Regions from separate parts of the Bradyrhizobium sp. OAE829 genome, predicted to be linked through region 2. Evidence: predicted binding sites of a transcription regulator. Region 2 holds the regulator's gene; the other holds the start of a gene.
What was found. The regulator LexA, encoded in region 2, represses DNA repair genes until DNA is damaged. The targets are predictions, from matches to a motif close to TGTTCNNNNTGTGTTCNG.
Positions count from the first base shown of each region.

Region 1: uvrA (excinuclease ABC subunit UvrA) is a predicted target of LexA. The motif match lies at 2,059-2,076, and genes of this name have one in related genera.

Region 1 covers NZ_JBEPOE010000001.1:317,492-325,449, reverse strand. Annotated here, with positions in the region: gene uvrA (excinuclease ABC subunit UvrA) at 1-1,971, opposite strand, end outside; gene ABIE49_RS01360 (outer membrane protein) at 2,241-2,996, opposite strand; gene ABIE49_RS01355 (single-stranded DNA-binding protein) at 3,474-3,965, shown strand; one part of gene ABIE49_RS01350 (IS630 family transposase) at 4,260-4,595, shown strand; one part of gene ABIE49_RS01350 (IS630 family transposase) at 4,597-5,199, shown strand; gene ABIE49_RS01345 (DUF2306 domain-containing protein) at 5,271-5,669, shown strand; gene gyrA (DNA gyrase subunit A) at 5,896-7,958, shown strand, end outside.
Region 2 covers NZ_JBEPOE010000001.1:519,126-527,083, forward strand. Annotated here, with positions in the region: gene ABIE49_RS02390 (molybdopterin molybdotransferase MoeA) at 1-830, shown strand, start outside; gene lexA (transcriptional repressor LexA) at 1,086-1,793, shown strand; gene ABIE49_RS02400 (hypothetical protein) at 2,022-2,261, shown strand; gene ABIE49_RS02405 (hypothetical protein) at 2,400-2,822, shown strand; gene ABIE49_RS02410 (ComEC/Rec2 family competence protein) at 2,865-5,162, opposite strand; gene ABIE49_RS02415 (Bug family tripartite tricarboxylate transporter substrate binding protein) at 6,080-7,078, shown strand; gene ABIE49_RS02420 (hypothetical protein) at 7,407-7,640, shown strand.

The DNA.
Region 1 (7,958 bases), 200 kb from region 2:
GCCGCGGGCGTTGATCACCTTGATGGTGCGGCGATGGTTCGGCGGCTTGCGCTCGGGGATCGCCACCGACAATTCGCCAGTGAGGTACTTGCCGGTCAGCGACTTCGGATTGGCCATGACCTCGGCGGGCGTGCCTTGCGCGACGATATGGCCGCCATGCATGCCGGCGCCGGGGCCGATGTCGAGCACGAAATCGGCCAGCCGAATGGCGTCCTCGTCATGCTCGACCACGATCACGGTATTGCCGAGGTCGCGCAGCCGCTTCAGCGTCTCCAGCAGCCGCGCATTGTCGCGCTGGTGCAGGCCGATTGAAGGTTCATCCAGCACATAGAGCACGCCTGTTAGCCCCGAGCCGATCTGGGAGGCGAGGCGGATGCGCTGGCTTTCGCCGCCGCTGAGCGTGCCGGACGAACGCGACAGCGTCAGATAATTGAGGCCGACGTCGAGCAGGAACGACAGCCGCTCGCGGATCTCCTTCAGCACGCGGATGGCGATCTCGTTCTGTTGGGCGTTGAGCGCCTTCGGCACGCTCTCGAACCATTCGCCGGCGCGGCGCACCGAGAGTTCGCTGATCTCGCCGATATGCTTGCCGCCGATCTTGACGCACAGCGCCTCCGGCTTCAGCCGGTAGCCGTGGCAGCCCTCGCAGGGGATGTCGGAGAAATACTTTGCCAGCTCCTCGCGCGCCCATTCGCTTTCCGTCTCGCGAAAACGGCGGTTGAGGTTGGTGATGACGCCCTCGAACGGTTTCTTGGTGTCGTAGGAGCGCACCCCGTCCTCATAGGAGAACTTGATCTCGTCGTCGCCGGAGCCGTGCAGGATCGCGGCCTGCGTCTTCTTCGGCAGGTCCTTCCACTTGGTGTCGAGCGTGAACTTGTAGAACTTGCCAAGCGCGGTCAGCGTCTGGATGTAATAGGGCGAGGACGATTTGGACCACGGCGCGATCGCGCCCTTCCGCAAGGTCAGCTCCTTGTCGGGGATGACGAGGTCCTCGTCGATGTGCTGCTCGACGCCGAGGCCGCCGCAGGCCGGGCAGGCGCCATAGGGGTTGTTGAACGAGAACAGCCGGGGCTCGATCTCGGGAATGGTGAAGCCGGATACCGGGCAGGCGAACTTCTCCGAAAACAGAATCCGTTCCGGGCCGCTCTTGTCGTGGATCTTTGCGGTCTTCTTGTCGGACTTCTTTTCCTCGGCGGCGCCCGCGGGCGCGTCGGCGTATTCGATCACCGCGAGCCCTTCGGCGAGTTTTAAGGCGGTCTCAAAACTTTCGGCGAGGCGCTGGCCGATGTCTGATCGGACCACGATGCGGTCGACGACGACGTCGATGTCGTGCGGGAATTTCTTGTCGAGAACAGGCGCCTCGGCGAGCTCATAGAAGCTGCCGTCGATCTTGACGCGCTGAAAGCCCTTCTTGAGGTATTCGGCGAGCTCCTTCTTGTACTCGCCCTTGCGGCCGCGCGCGACCGGCGCCAGCAGATAGAGCCTGGTGCCTTCCGGCAGCGCCAGCACGCGGTCGACCATCTGCGACACCAGCTGGCTTTCGATCGGCAGGCCCGTGGCGGGCGAGTAGGGCACGCCGACGCGCGCCCATAGCAGGCGCATGTAGTCGTAGATCTCGGTGACGGTGCCGACGGTCGAGCGCGGGTTCTTCGACGTCGTCTTCTGCTCGATCGAGATCGCCGGCGACAGGCCGTCGATCTGGTCGACGTCCGGCTTCTGCATCATCTCGAGGAACTGGCGCGCATAGGCCGAGAGCGACTCGACGTAGCGGCGCTGGCCCTCGGCGTAGATGGTGTCGAAGGCGAGCGAGGATTTGCCGGAGCCGGACAGGCCGGTGAACACCGCGAGCTTGTCGCGGGGAATCTCGACGTCGATGTTTTTCAGATTGTGCTCGCGCGCGCCGCGGATCGTAATCGCGCGCGTTCCCGAGCCGGCGTTGGTTTGGCGCTTCGCCCTCAGCACTTCATCCATATCGGCATTTCCAGGCGCGTGGAGGCGCGCCACGTTGGGCGCGCATGGCCTAGGGTAAACCTAAGCCGGGCGCCGATGGCAGAAAGCTGGAACGTAGGAAGAACGGCGCGGGATTTCCAGTGCTCGCAGCGAGCCATCAACGGTTTGTTTTGCAAGGAGTTGCCACGAAATCGCAATGGCAGCAGATGGCAGCGGAACCGCAACGCACATAAAACAAAAAGGCCGGCACTAGGCCGGCCTTTTCATCAAATCGGTTGGTGTAGCGAAGCTCAGTACTTCGCGATCACCGGGCCACCCCAGCGATAGTTGACGCGCACGGTGACGAGATCGACGTCCTGACTGATGCGTTCGCCGAAGGTGCCGCCAGCCACATTCGTGAAGGTGGAGGTTCGGTTCCCCATGAACAGATGATCGTATTCGACGGCGGCCGACCAGTTCGGGGCGAAGCCGTATTCGAGGCCGACACCGACCACGCCACCCCAGCGGTTGTCATCGTTGGACGAAGCGATCAGAGCGTTGCCGACCGTGGCATTGACGCGATAGCGATCGGCGGTCACAGCTGCACCGCCCTTGACGTAAAACAGGACGTTGTTGGCGGCGTAACCGACCTGACCGGTGAGCAGGCCGAACGCGTCGACCTTCGAGCGAATGGTCGTTCCCGCGCCAAAGCCCACGGGTCCAAGGCTCACGCTGCTGCCGCTGAAGTCGGCCCAGTTGCCCTGTCCTTCGACGCCGAACACCCACGTGCCGGCCTGCCAGCGATAACCGATCTGGCCACCGGCGGTGCCGCCGCTCGCATCGTGGCAACCTTCGCTGGCAACGAACACGCCCGCGCCATTCAAGGCGTCCCAGCACTTGCGGCTCGAACCCCAACCACCGTTGGCGCCGACGTAGAAGCCGCTCCAGTCGTAGATGGCCGCGATCATCGGGGGCGCCTTGGTGTAAGGACGCGCAGCGAGATCAGCAGCCGCGGCGGGAGCCGCGAAGGCAACGAGAGCAACCGTACCCAGCAAAAACTTCTTCATTTCAAACAGTCCCCAGTCCTTTGTCCGCTTCCCGTTGGTCCCGAAGCGTTTTCGTCCAAGACGCGAGCGCCGCGCCGTTGGATAAATCCATACGCCAATTCAACCGGAAATGCCGTCTCCGAAATGCAACACTCGCGGGCCAAGTGCGGACCCTTCAAGGTAATGATTTGTTTAGAATATCCGTCGCGCAGCTCCGGCTGGGCGCGACCCCTGGCACGGAGCAGATACCGAAATACCGGCAGGGCATGGATGACCTGAGGTTGCGTAGAACAAAACTGGAACAATGCCGCGGGCAATGCTATATGTGGATAACCGCTGGATTGCCGAGGGATCGCTAAGTCGGGGCGGCCATCGGGCGTATAGGGTCGTCTCAAATGTCCCTGATGCGGATGAGGCGGCCAATCGGGCGGCCCGTGCCGGCCGATTGCAGCGGTCGCGCAGCAGTTTTTTGGTACCGATTTTGAGTGGAGAGCGACGATGGCGGGAAGCGTGAACAAGGTGATCCTGGTCGGAAACCTCGGCAAGGATCCGGAAATCCGGCGGACACAGGACGGGCGGCCGATCGCCAATCTGAGCATCGCGACCTCGGAAACCTGGCGCGACAAGGGCACCGGCGAGCGCAAGGAAAAGACCGAGTGGCACCGCGTCGTGATCTTCAATGAAGGGCTCTGCAAGGTCGCCGAGCAGTACCTGAAGAAGGGCGCCAAGGTTTACATCGAGGGCGCGCTGCAGACCCGCAAATGGACCGACCAGAGCGGGGTGGAGAAATACTCGACCGAAGTGGTGCTGCAGGGCTTCAATTCGACCCTGACGATGCTCGACGGCCGCTCCGGCGGCGGGGGCGGCAGTTTTGGGTCGGATGATTCCAGCGGCGATTTTGGCGGTGGCCAGGCCACATCCGCGCCGCGCCGCGCGGTAGCCGCCGGTGCCGGCCGCAACAACGACATGGACGACGATATCCCGTTCTGATCGGGAACCGTTCAGGCCTGACCGGAGCTTGTGAGCCGCCAAAAAATAGGCGGCTCGGGCAAGCTCGGTTGGCTGGTGTTTATTCTTGAGAGCCTGACCCAACAGTCTGATTCAGCTGAAGTGTCGTTGTGCGCCGCAGCACTTTGACTCGCTTCTATGTAAATGATATTTACATTAGGATATTGGTTTAACGTTTTCCATCTAAAGCGGGATGGGGTTAGGTTGAATCGATTTGGGATTCCCAAATCAGTGGGTTTCTGATTCACCATGATGGCTGGACGGAGGCCAGCATGGATGGGCAAGCCTTATTCTCTGGATCTTCGCAAGCGTGTCGTGTCCGCGATCGAGGGCGGGATGTCCCGCAATCAGGCAGCCAAGCAGTTTGGGGTCGCGATCAGCACAGCGATCGGTTGGATGCAGCGGGTCGAGGATACTGGCAGCGTTGCTCCGGGCCAGATGGGTGGTCATAAGCCGAAGGCAGTTTCGGGAGACCATGCGGTTTGGCTGTCGCAACGGATCAAAGACGGCGATTTCACCATACGAGGGCTCGTTGCCGAGCTTGCCGGACGCGGCCTGAAGGTCGACTACCACTCGGTGTGGGACTTCGTGCATGCCGAGAAGCTCAGCTTCAAAAAAAAGCGTGGCGGCTGACGAACGCGATCGACCCGACGTGGCGCGGCGGCGCCTCCAATGGACAAAGTATCAAGGTCGCGTCGAAGCTGAGCGACTGGTCTTCATCGACGAGACCTGGACGCGGACCGATATGGCTCCCTTGCGGGGATGGGCGCCGCGCGGGCGCAGGCTTCACGCCAAGGTTCCCCACGGCCGCTGGAAGACCATGACCTTCCTGGCGGCCCTGCGCCATGACCGGATCGATGCGCCATGGTTTATCGAGGGGCCGATCGATGGCGTGAGCTTTCGCACCTATGTCGAGAAGGTTCTTCTGCCCATCCTTCGACCCGGCGATATCGTCGTTTTGGATAACCTCGGCAGCCACAAGAGCAAAGCAGTTCGCCAGCTCATCCGTTCGGTCGGCGCCAAACTCTTCTTCCTGCCAAAATACTCGCCTGACCTGAACCCGATCGAGCAGGTCTTTGCCAAGCTCAAGCATCTGGTCCGCAAAGCTGCCGCGCGAACCGTCGACGCGGTCTGCGCCGCAATCGGCTACGCACTCGATGCCTTCACCTCAGAGGAATGTGCCAACTACCTCAAAAATTCAGGCTATCGAACTTAATGCCATCACGCTTTAGCGTTCGCAGATCGAGCGGGGCCGTCGCCGGAAGGAACCTTGGGGGAGCGTCCGTCATGAGCCTCGCGCCACTGCTGGAGGCCGCCCCTGCGATCCCGCTTCACGCCTTTGCGGCCATGGCGGCGTTCGCGCTGGGCGTCGTCCAGTTTGCTGCCCCGAAGGGAACGCTGCCGCACCGGACGCTGGGCTGGATCTGGGTTGGCCTGATGGCCGTGGTCGCGATCTCCTCGTTCTGGATCCACGAGATCAGGCTGCTGGGTCCCTGGAGCCCGATCCATCTGCTGTCGATCTTCACGCCGATCATGCTGGTGCTTGGCGTGTTGTACGCGCGCCGGCACAAGGTCCGCGGCCACAAGATCACGATGATCTCGATCTTTGCCGGCGCGCTGGTTGTCGCGGGGCTGTTCACCTTCGTTCCCGGGCGGATCATGCACGCGGTGGTTTTCGGGCAATAGGCGAAGCTGAGAACGCCGGTTTCGACGAGCAAACTTTCATCCCGGAGACGGCCGTATCAGTGCCCCGGAAATGGCTGGCGCGCTGGCTTGCCAGAAAGGCGCCGTAGGTCCTGTAAGTCCATGAAAAAACGAAGGGAAAAACAGCTGGCCGGGAGCGCCTTGGGGTGGTTAAAAGCCCCCCGATACGCTATATGATTCCCAGCTTAGAACTGACCGGATCCCCCCTTTGTCTGACAACGATGAGAACAAGCCCGGCGAGCCGCCGGCGCCTTCCGATATTCGTCCCGTTTCCATTCTGGACGAGATGAAGCGCTCCTACCTCGATTACGCCATGAGCGTGATCGTGGCGCGTGCGCTGCCGGATGCCCGCGACGGCCTCAAGCCGGTGCACCGCCGCATTCTGTACTCGATGTACGAACAGGGGCACACGCCGGACAAGAAATACGTCAAATCCGCGCGCGTCGTCGGTGACGTGATCGGTAAATATCATCCGCACGGCGACCAGTCGATTTACGACGCCATGGTCCGGATGGCGCAGGAATTCTCCATGCGCGTGCCGCTGATCGACGGGCAGGGGAACTTCGGCTCGGTCGACGGCGATCCCCCGGCAGCCTACCGGTATACCGAAGCGCGCCTGACGAAATCGGCGCTCGCCGTGCTCGGCGACATCGACAAGGACACCGTCGACTTCCAGGCCAACTACGACAATTCGGAGAAAGAGCCGTCGGTTCTGCCGGCCAAGTTCCCGAACCTGCTGGTCAACGGCGCCGGCGGCATTGCCGTCGGCATGGCGACCAACATCCCCCCGCACAATCTCGGCGAAGTCATCGACGCCTGCACGGCGCTGATCGACAACCCCGCGCTCGGGATCGACGACCTCATCAACATCGTACCCGGTCCCGATTTTCCGACCGGCGGCATCATCCTCGGCCGCCAGGGCATCCGTTCGGCCTATCACCTCGGCCGCGGCTCGATCGTGATGCGCGGCAAGGTCGCGATCGACACCATCCGCAAGGACCGCGAAGCGATCATCATCACCGAAATTCCCTACCAGGTGAACAAGGCCACCATGGTGGAGCGCATCGCCGAACTGGTGCGCGAGAAGAAGATCGAGGGCGTCTCGGACCTGCGCGATGAATCGTCCCGCGAGGGCCTCCGTGTCGTCGTGGAGCTGAAACGCGAAGCGGTGCCGGATGTCGTTCTGAACCAGCTCTATCGTTTCACGCCGCTGCAATCGAATTTCCCGGCCAACATGCTGGCGCTGGATTCCGGCCGCCCGCAGACCATGAACCTGAAGGACTTGCTGACGCTGTTCATCGCATTCCGCGAGCAGGTCATCACGCGCCGGACCAAGTTCCTGCTCAACAAGGCCCGCGACCGCGCCCACATCCTGGTCGGTCTGGCCATTGCCGTCGCCAATATCGACGAGATCATTCGCGTGATCCGCGCCTCGCCAGATCCCACCACCGCCCGCGACAGCCTGATGGCGCGGGACTGGCCGGCGCGGGATGTCGAGGCGATGATCACGCTGATCGACGATCCCCGGCACCGGATGGCCGCCGATGGTACCGCGCGGCTGTCATTCGAGCAGGCCAAGGCCATTCTCGACCTCCGCCTGCAGCGCCTGACTGCGCTGGGCCGCGAGGAGATTTCCGAGGAACTGGACAAGCTCGCGGTGGAGATCGCCGACTATCTCGAGATTCTGCGCTCGCGTGCGCGGGTGCAGGCCATCGTCAAGGCCGAGCTCGCCGAGGTGAAGGACGATTTCGCCACCCCGCGCAAGACCGTCATCATGGAGCAGGAAGACGAGGTCGAGGACGAAGACCTGATCCAGCGCGAAGACATGGTGGTCACGGTCTCGCATGCCGGCTACGTCAAGCGCGTGCCGCTTTCGGCCTACCGGGCCCAGCGCCGCGGCGGCAAGGGCCGCGCGGGCATGCAGACCCGCGACGAGGATTTTGTCTCCAGACTGTTCGTGGCCTCGACGCATACGCCGGTGCTGTTCTTCTCCTCGCGCGGCCAGGTCTACAAGGAAAAGGTCTGGCGGCTGCCGATGGCGGCCCCGAACGCGCGCGGCAAGGCGCTGATCAACATCCTGCCGCTGGAGCAGGGTGAGCGCATCACCACCATCATGCCGCTGCCGGAGGATGAATCCTCCTGGGGCAATCTCGACGTGATGTTCGCCACGACAGGCGGCAACGTCCGCCGCAACAAGCTGTCCGACTTCGTCGATGTCCGCCGTTCCGGCATCATCGCCATGAAGCTCGACGAGGGCGAGGCGATCGTCGA
Region 2 (7,958 bases):
CGGGACGGCATATCCGCGCCGCCGGCGCCGATTTCCGCGAGGGCGATGTGCTGCTTACCAAAGGAAGCCACCTCACCGAACGCGATCTGTCGCTCGCCGCCGGCATGAATTATCCGGAACTCGCCGTGATCAGCCGCCCCAAGGTGGCGGTGCTCGCCACCGGCGACGAGCTGGTGATGCCGGGCTCGAGCCCCGGCCCCGGCCAGATCGTCTACTCCAACGGCTACGCGCTGCGCGCGCTGGCGCGGGCCGAGGGCGCCGAGACCATCGATTTCGGCATCGCCGCCGACACGATCGAGGCGACCACTGACGGCATCCGCCGCGCCCGCGCATCCGGCGCCGACATCCTGATCACGATGGGCGGCGCCTCGGTCGGCGACCACGACCTCGTCAAGCGCTCGCTGGAGGCCGAGGGCGTCGCCATGGCGTTCTGGCGCATCGCGATGCGGCCGGGCAAGCCGATGATGCACGGGCGCCTCGGGGCGATGCGGGTGATCGGCCTGCCCGGCAATCCGGTCTCGTCCTATGTCTGCGGTTTCCTGTTTCTGGTGCCGCTGATTCGCGCGCTGTCGGGCCGAAAGACCATCCATCACGCGCGCGAGACCGCCCTGCTCGGCCGCGATCTTCCCGCCAACGACCAGCGCGAAGACTATTTGCGCGCACGGCTCGAGCGGCGCGAGGACGGCGCGTTGATCGCGGTGCCGGTGAGCCACCAGGATTCGTCGCTGCTTGGAAATCTCGCTGCGGCACGGGCGCTTTTGATACGTCCGCCGTTTGCGCCGGCGGTGCCGGAAGGCACGCCATGCGAGTTCCTGCGCCTGCCGGAATGACGTATCGCGACGGAATGTTCGGGCGAACGCGGCGCGCGTTCACCTGAAATTAAGTGGTTGCGGAACATGTATCGAACATATAGTGTCCGTTCATGATTTGTTTCGAGAGCTAGTGTCTACAAACGGGAGTTTTGGACTTCCGAATTTGAGACCGCACTCGCAACCGAGAACCGCGAATCTGAAGAACCGCGAAACTGAAGATCGCGAAATTGAACGACCACGAACTACGACGCGCCAACCGGGGGATTGCTCGAGATGCTTACGCGCAAACAGTATGAACTTCTGCGTTTCATCAACGAACGGCTCAAGGAAGCCGGCGTGCCGCCCTCCTTCGACGAAATGAAGGATGCGCTCGACCTCCGCTCCAAATCCGGCATCCACCGCCTGATCACCGCCCTGGAAGAGCGCGGCTTCATCCGCCGTCTGCCCAACCGCGCCCGCGCCATCGAAGTCATCAAGCTGCCCGAGCTTGCGGGCGCCGGTAACGGCAACGGCCGCCGCGGCTTCACCCCAAGCGTCATCGAAGGCACGCTCGGCAAGGTCCGCGCCGCCAGCGCGCCCGCCGAGGACGACGGCAACCGTCCGGTCGCCGTTCCCGTCATGGGCCGGATCGCCGCCGGTACGCCGATCGAGGCGCTGCAGACCCGCAGCCACACCATCAGCGTACCGCCCGACATGCTCGGCTCCGGCGAACATTACGCACTCGAAGTACGCGGCGATTCCATGGTGGACGCCGGCATTCTCGACGGCGACATGGCGCTGATCCAGCGCAACGAGACCGCCGACACCGGCGATATCGTGGTGGCGCTGATCGACGAGGAGGAAGCCACCCTGAAACGCTTCCGCCGCCGCGGCGCATCGATCGCGCTGGAGCCTGCCAACACCTCCTATGAAGTCCGCATCCTGCCGCCGAACCGGGTCCGGATTCAGGGCAAGCTGATCGGGCTGTACCGGAAGTACTGAGGGCGGCCCGCGTCAGATGCAAGCCGCGTGCGGCATCGCAAAAAGCCCCGGCCGTCGACCGGGGCTTTTCGTTGTCCGGAAGTTGGTACAGCCTTAACCGTCGCGGTGCGCCTGCACGCGTCCCACAATTGCCCAGAACGCAGCAAAAACTGGCGGCGTGGCGCGCTGTTTGGTTTGAGGCTTTTGCTCAAAGGCGTGCGAACGGGGGGACGAGACGTGGTCAGCAATATGATCACCAAGATCACCTGGCAGAGGGCGGGCCTGGTGACCGAGCCGGGCCGCTACATGCTCCGGTTCGGCTGGCTGACAGTGACGGCGGAAGATCTCGCGATCTGGCAGCAATATCCGGAGGCCGCCTTCACGCTGGTCGCGCTGCCCGGGATTGCCGACGACGGAAGGGAGCAATTCCATCTCGGCGCCTTCGAACTGCCGCTGCCGCCGATGCCCGAAAATCCGCAGCCGCCGTAGCGCGTTTGTGATCGGGCACGCCGGCCTTTCCGTCGCACTATTGCCCAGAACGGGAATAGACTTTGCTCAAGTCCACTCTGATAGAGGCCAGCGCCTCGAGGGAGGCCGGGTCTCTATCTCTTACGAGGGAGCGATCCGATGTGTGACTATAGTTTGCACGCGATGGCAACGCGTCCTGCTGAGGTCGGCGAGACATTGATTTCGACCACCTTCCGCGGCACCTCGACCCGCGGCTTTGCCAGCGAACGCGATCCCGCAGTTGCGGTCTGCATGCTGCCCGGGACCGAACTGGCCTTCGCGCAAGACGTCAAATACGACAACCGCTGGATCTGGACGCGGACGATCGGTTTTCGCGTCGGCAAGTTCAACACCATTGATCCGCACATCAAGGAACGGCACCACGACGCAATCGAATTTCCCGACGGGAGCCATGTGCTGGTGACGCAGCTTTGCGAGGGCCAGCGCGTCACCGTGCTGCAATTGCCGGTGGTGCATCCGATTCCCGAGCGCGCGGCAACGAAGGCGGGCACGGCGACGACGACACCGCTTTCCACCGGTTGAATTCCGCGCCGCCGGTCGCGCCCCGCCGGGGAACGTGAATCCTTATTCCTCGGCCTGCAGGTCCGCTTCCGACGGGGTCGCATCGACCGCACGCGGCGCCGCACGGCGCGGCGCGAGGATGGTTGTCTCCGCGTCACCCTCGCCCGCGATCGCCGGCGACCATGGGCGATCGACGCCCCGGGGCCTGACGGCATCGATGGTAAATCCGCTGCCGCTTCGCCGCAGCACCATGGCGCCCTGCCGCCGCAGACGCTCCGCATCGATCACAGAAGCGCCGCACGCCGCAGGCGACGGTCTTGCAGTCACCAACAGCGCCGCGCGCTCACAATCATCCGCCAACGCTTCGGGCCGCAGCGCCAATGCCACGAACCCGCCACCGGCGCCCTGCGTCACGCAGCCGCTCTCGTCGCATGAGACGCCCTCGGTCAGCGAGGCATCTGCAGGCTTGCGCGCGTCGGCATCCGCCGCCAGCCATTCCTTGACAAGGAAGCCATCCCTTGAAGCTCCCTTGGCCGCGCGCATCAAATGCAGTTTGCCGTCCTGGCCGCGGACACCGACATTGCGCCCGTCGGCGGAGATCAGGATGTCCGGCTGCGGCACCCTCGCCGCCCACACCGCCGCCGCCAGCACCACGGCCGCGCCGGCATAGCGCAGCGGTGTTCGTAACAACCCAAGCAGGATGATGCCGATACTCGCCGCAATCAACGGGCCGATGCCGAACGCCGGCACACGGCCGACCGCGCCCGGCAAGGCCGCGACCCATTGCGTGACAACGATCATCCAGTCGATGCCGACGCCCATGATGGCCCAGAACACGCCGTCAAAACCAAAGGGCATCGCAACCAGGCCGAGCAGGCCCGCCGGCATCACCAGCGCCGAAACCACCGGCATCGCCGCGAGATTGGCGAGCACGCCATAGGGCGTCACCCGGTGGAAATGAAACGCCGCGTAAGGCGTGGTGGCGAGGCCCGCCACCAACGAGGCCAGCAGCAGCATCGTGATCTCGCGGCCGCCCCACAGCGCGACCTGCGCGGTCGCGGGTTGATCCGGCTGCGCGAACAAACGCGGCATGCCGAGCTGCACCAGCGCCACCAGTCCGAGGGTCGCCGCAAACGACATCTGGAAGCTCGGATGCACCAGCGCTTCGGGCGCGATGGTCAGGACAATGAGCGCCGCAACCGCAAGCGTTCGAAACGTGATGGCGCGGCGGTCGACCATGACCGCGATCAGCACCACGGCTGTCATGAAGAACGAACGCTGGGTCGCGACTTCGGCGCCGGAGAGCAACAGATAAAACGCTGATGCCGCGAGCGCCGCCACCGCCGACCATTTCTTGATCGCAAAGCCAACGTTAAGCGTCGGAAACAGCGCCAGCAGCGCCCGTACCGCAAAGAACACGACGCCCGCGACGACAGCCATGTGATAGCCTGATATCGACAGCACATGGCCGAGGCCGGAGATGAACATCGCCTCATTGACGGGCTCGGAGATCGCGTCGCGCCGGCCGGTCAGAAGCGCGGTCGCGATCGCGCGCTTGTCGCCTTCCAGCACGGTCCTGATCCGCGCATCGATCGCATCCCGCATGCCTTGCATGAACGCCGAATAGCGCAGCTTCCAACCGCCGCCATCCGGCGCCTCTACGGTCTTGATCGCGCCCATCACGAAGCCGGAGGCACCGATGCCGGAGAAGAACATGTCGCGGCCGAAATCGTAGCTGCCGGGCCGGAGCGGCGCCATCGGCGGCAACAGCCGCGCTTTCAATTCGACGAAGCTGCCGACCGCGGGCGCGGTACCCTTCTTGACCGACAGCCGCACCCGCTCGATTTTTGTCGCGTCGCGCGCGCTCTCCATCGTCACGACGCGCATGACAAAACGGTCGGTGCGCTCGCGGATGTCGCGGGTTTCGACAAATCCCGTCAGCGCCACCGAGAACATCGGCCGCGCCAGCACGCCATGCGCGATCCGCGCCGTCTTCCAGGTGGCAATCGCAAAGCCGGCGGCGACGGCAGCGATCATCACGGCAACCGGAAACATCTTGTGCCGCCGCAGCAAGAACGCCGCCGCGCACAGCGTAATGGCGGTGACGGCCGCGACCGACAGCACCGGTTCATGATCAGCGGCAAAATAAAAGGCGATGCCGGTGCCGAATGCGACGGGCACCCAGGGCAGCAAACGCCCCGCACCCGCCTCCGCGCGCGCCCATTGCCGCAGGGTCTCGATCAGCGGCGGCCACAGCGCAAGACGCTGGGGCGCGAGGCCGCCGACCGGCGCCGCCCCACGCGGCGGCCAGGTGCCGGCGTAGCCTCGCCTTTGGCCCGGCGTGTTGCCCTGCTCCGACATCAAGCTACCCACACGATACGCTCGCGGGGACAAAGCTACCGGAAGGTGTGAGGTGCCGGCTAGCAGAACGGAAGTGGAATATCGGGGAAAGGCGCCGCGCCGCTCATCCTGCCGTTATGCCGCAGAACGAGGTGGCGGGGCCTTGCAAGCCGTCGTCCGAACTTGGGTTGAGTGCGACAGCGACCCTGTCGTTTTTACCAGTACCAAAACGATGATGCGGGGCCGGAGCCCGGCTCCCCGTCCCTTTACCGCCTGTCGGGACCACTCACCCAAGCGGGTGATGGAAAGTTGATCGGTAAAGTTGTCTAATGCAGCTTGGCGGCACGCATTGAGTGTCCGCCGGTTTTCATTATTGCGCTTTAGCTGAATTTATTTTTTGCAGATTTGAGATGGCTCGGGAAATCGACAAGTTAGTTGTCGGGACTCGCTTCAAGATGAGTAAGCTAGGCGATGCTCGATGCCCCGAGCTCGCTAATCTTACCGGCATCGTTGTCGAAGTGAGCCAAAGCAACACGGGCGTTACCGTGTTGTTCGATGGCGCCAAAAGACCGACTTGCCTGCACAGGCAGTTCATATCCCCCGTGTCGGGTATTAGACCGGGGAACTATTCGGCTCGCTCTGAAAAAACGCGTGCCTGAACGCACAATAGCGCAGCTTCCACCCGCCGCCATCAGGCGCTTCCGCGGTACGGAAGTGGGATATCGGGGAAAGGCGGCGCGCCGCACATCCTGCCGTTATGTCGCAGAACGAGGTGATCGGGCCTTTTGCAAGGGCGTCGCCGGTGCCTCGCCGCGCCCCGTGCCGGCACTTCCCCTTGACATGCCGGCGCTCCACCGCCCGAATGGCAGGTAGCGCAAAAAGCGCGCGCCGCGGTGCAATGCCCGGCGCATCAAAAACAAAATGGGGAGGGTTTGCGAATGCTTCGCCAAGTAATCCGCGATGCCAAAAGTCTGGCCAGAAATGTTGCCCTTGCTTCGATTGCAGCCGTAAGCCTGCTCGGTGCCGGCAACGCGCAAGCGGCTTTCCCGGAGCGACCCATCACGCTGATCGTGCCGTGGGCCGCCGGCGGCGGCACCGACGCGGTCGCGCGCCAGATCGCCCACATCATGGAGCGCGATCTCAAGCAGCCGGTGAACGTCGTGAACCGCACCGGCGGATCGGGCGTGGTGGGCCACCAGGCGATCGCGACTGCAGCGCCTGACGGTTACACGTTCGGCCTCATCACGCTGGAGATCACCCTGATGCACTGGGCGGGGCTTACCGATCTTACGTTCGAGAAGTTCACGCCGCTCGGGCTGGTCAACCAGGACTTCGCCGCGATCCACGTCAAGGCGGACTCGCCCTTCAAGAACGTCAAGGAGCTGTTCGCGCATATCAAGGCGAACCCGAACAAGGTGGCGGCCTCGGGCACCGGACAAGGCGGAAGCTGGCATGTCGCGCTCGCCGGCCTGATGCAGGCCGACGGCGTTTCGCCGACCTCGATCCGCTGGGTGCCGTCCACGGGCGCTGCAACCGCGCTAACGGATCTGGCCGCCGGCGGCGTCGACTTCGTCTCGTGCTCGATGCCGGAAGCCGAGGCGCTGATCAAGGCGGGGCGTATCCGCAGCCTCGCCTTCTTCTCGCCCAAGCGCGCGCCGAACTTCCCTGACGTGCCGACCACCGAGGAGGCGACCGGTCACAAGGTTCACAAGGGCGTGTGGCGCGGCTTTGCGGCGCCCAAGGGCCTGCCGCCGGAGATCGCCAAGACGTATGAGGCCGCGATCAAGAAGGCCTGGGACAGCGACGAGTTCAAGGATTTCATGACCCGGCGCGGCTTCGACATGATCTATCTGGATGCGGCAAGGTACGGCGAGTTCATGAAGGCCGACGACGAGAGCAATGGCAAGGCGCTGAAGTCGCTGGGGCTGGCGAAGTGAAGCGCCCCGCAAGCCTCGTCGTCGCCTGACGGCAACCCGACGACCGCGAAGGCTTAGTGGTCCGGCCGGTTAATGTCCGGGGCATGTCCTGTCGCCATGTCCAATAGGTAGCAGGCGAGTACGCCCAACTTCGCGCCACCGATCAGTGAAAGGAGCGCCATCACCCATCGGAGGCTCGTCTCCGCAAACATGCCGGGCATAAAAACGAACAAGAGCCCGACGCTGGCTCCCACCGCTGCACTGAAACAATACCTGACGGGCATGCTTTTCAACAGCAAATGGCGTCATATTGTTCCGGGGAACCTTTGGCTGGCGCGGAGATGTTTGCGTGATGCTTAACGGATGGCTCCGCAAGTTCCACGAGGCGATCGAGGCGCCGGACGGCACACAGCTCAACACGCTGCGCGACGCGGTTGCCTACCTCACCAAGACCGTCCCCAAATCAGAACGCGGTTTGCCGGCGGTCACGATGGCCGCAGAGGTGCTGACCTACGCCGCGGAGCGCGGCATCGCTTGGATGTTTCTGGCGCGGGTGACCGTGATGAAGTCACTGCACCGATGAGGTGCGCGCGTTCCATCCCGATGCCAACGAGGATCACTGGGGAAAGCGGAAGCTCAAAAGAGATCAGTCAGGCGCGCGCTCCCGCAACGGTGACCCGCACGGCCCCAAGCTGACTATTTCCACGACCTGTAAGCGTCCAGCGCATGAGCGACAAGGATGCCGAGGCTGAGAATTATCAGAAATGCTGCAATGGCCTCGAACATTGGCGGCCTCAAACATTGGCGATCTCGCAGGGTTGCCCAAGTAAGCAACTCGCCCCGCTGCACAGTCAAAATGATTCGCCTTGTCGCGGCAGATCGCGGTGCGACTGGTGACTTT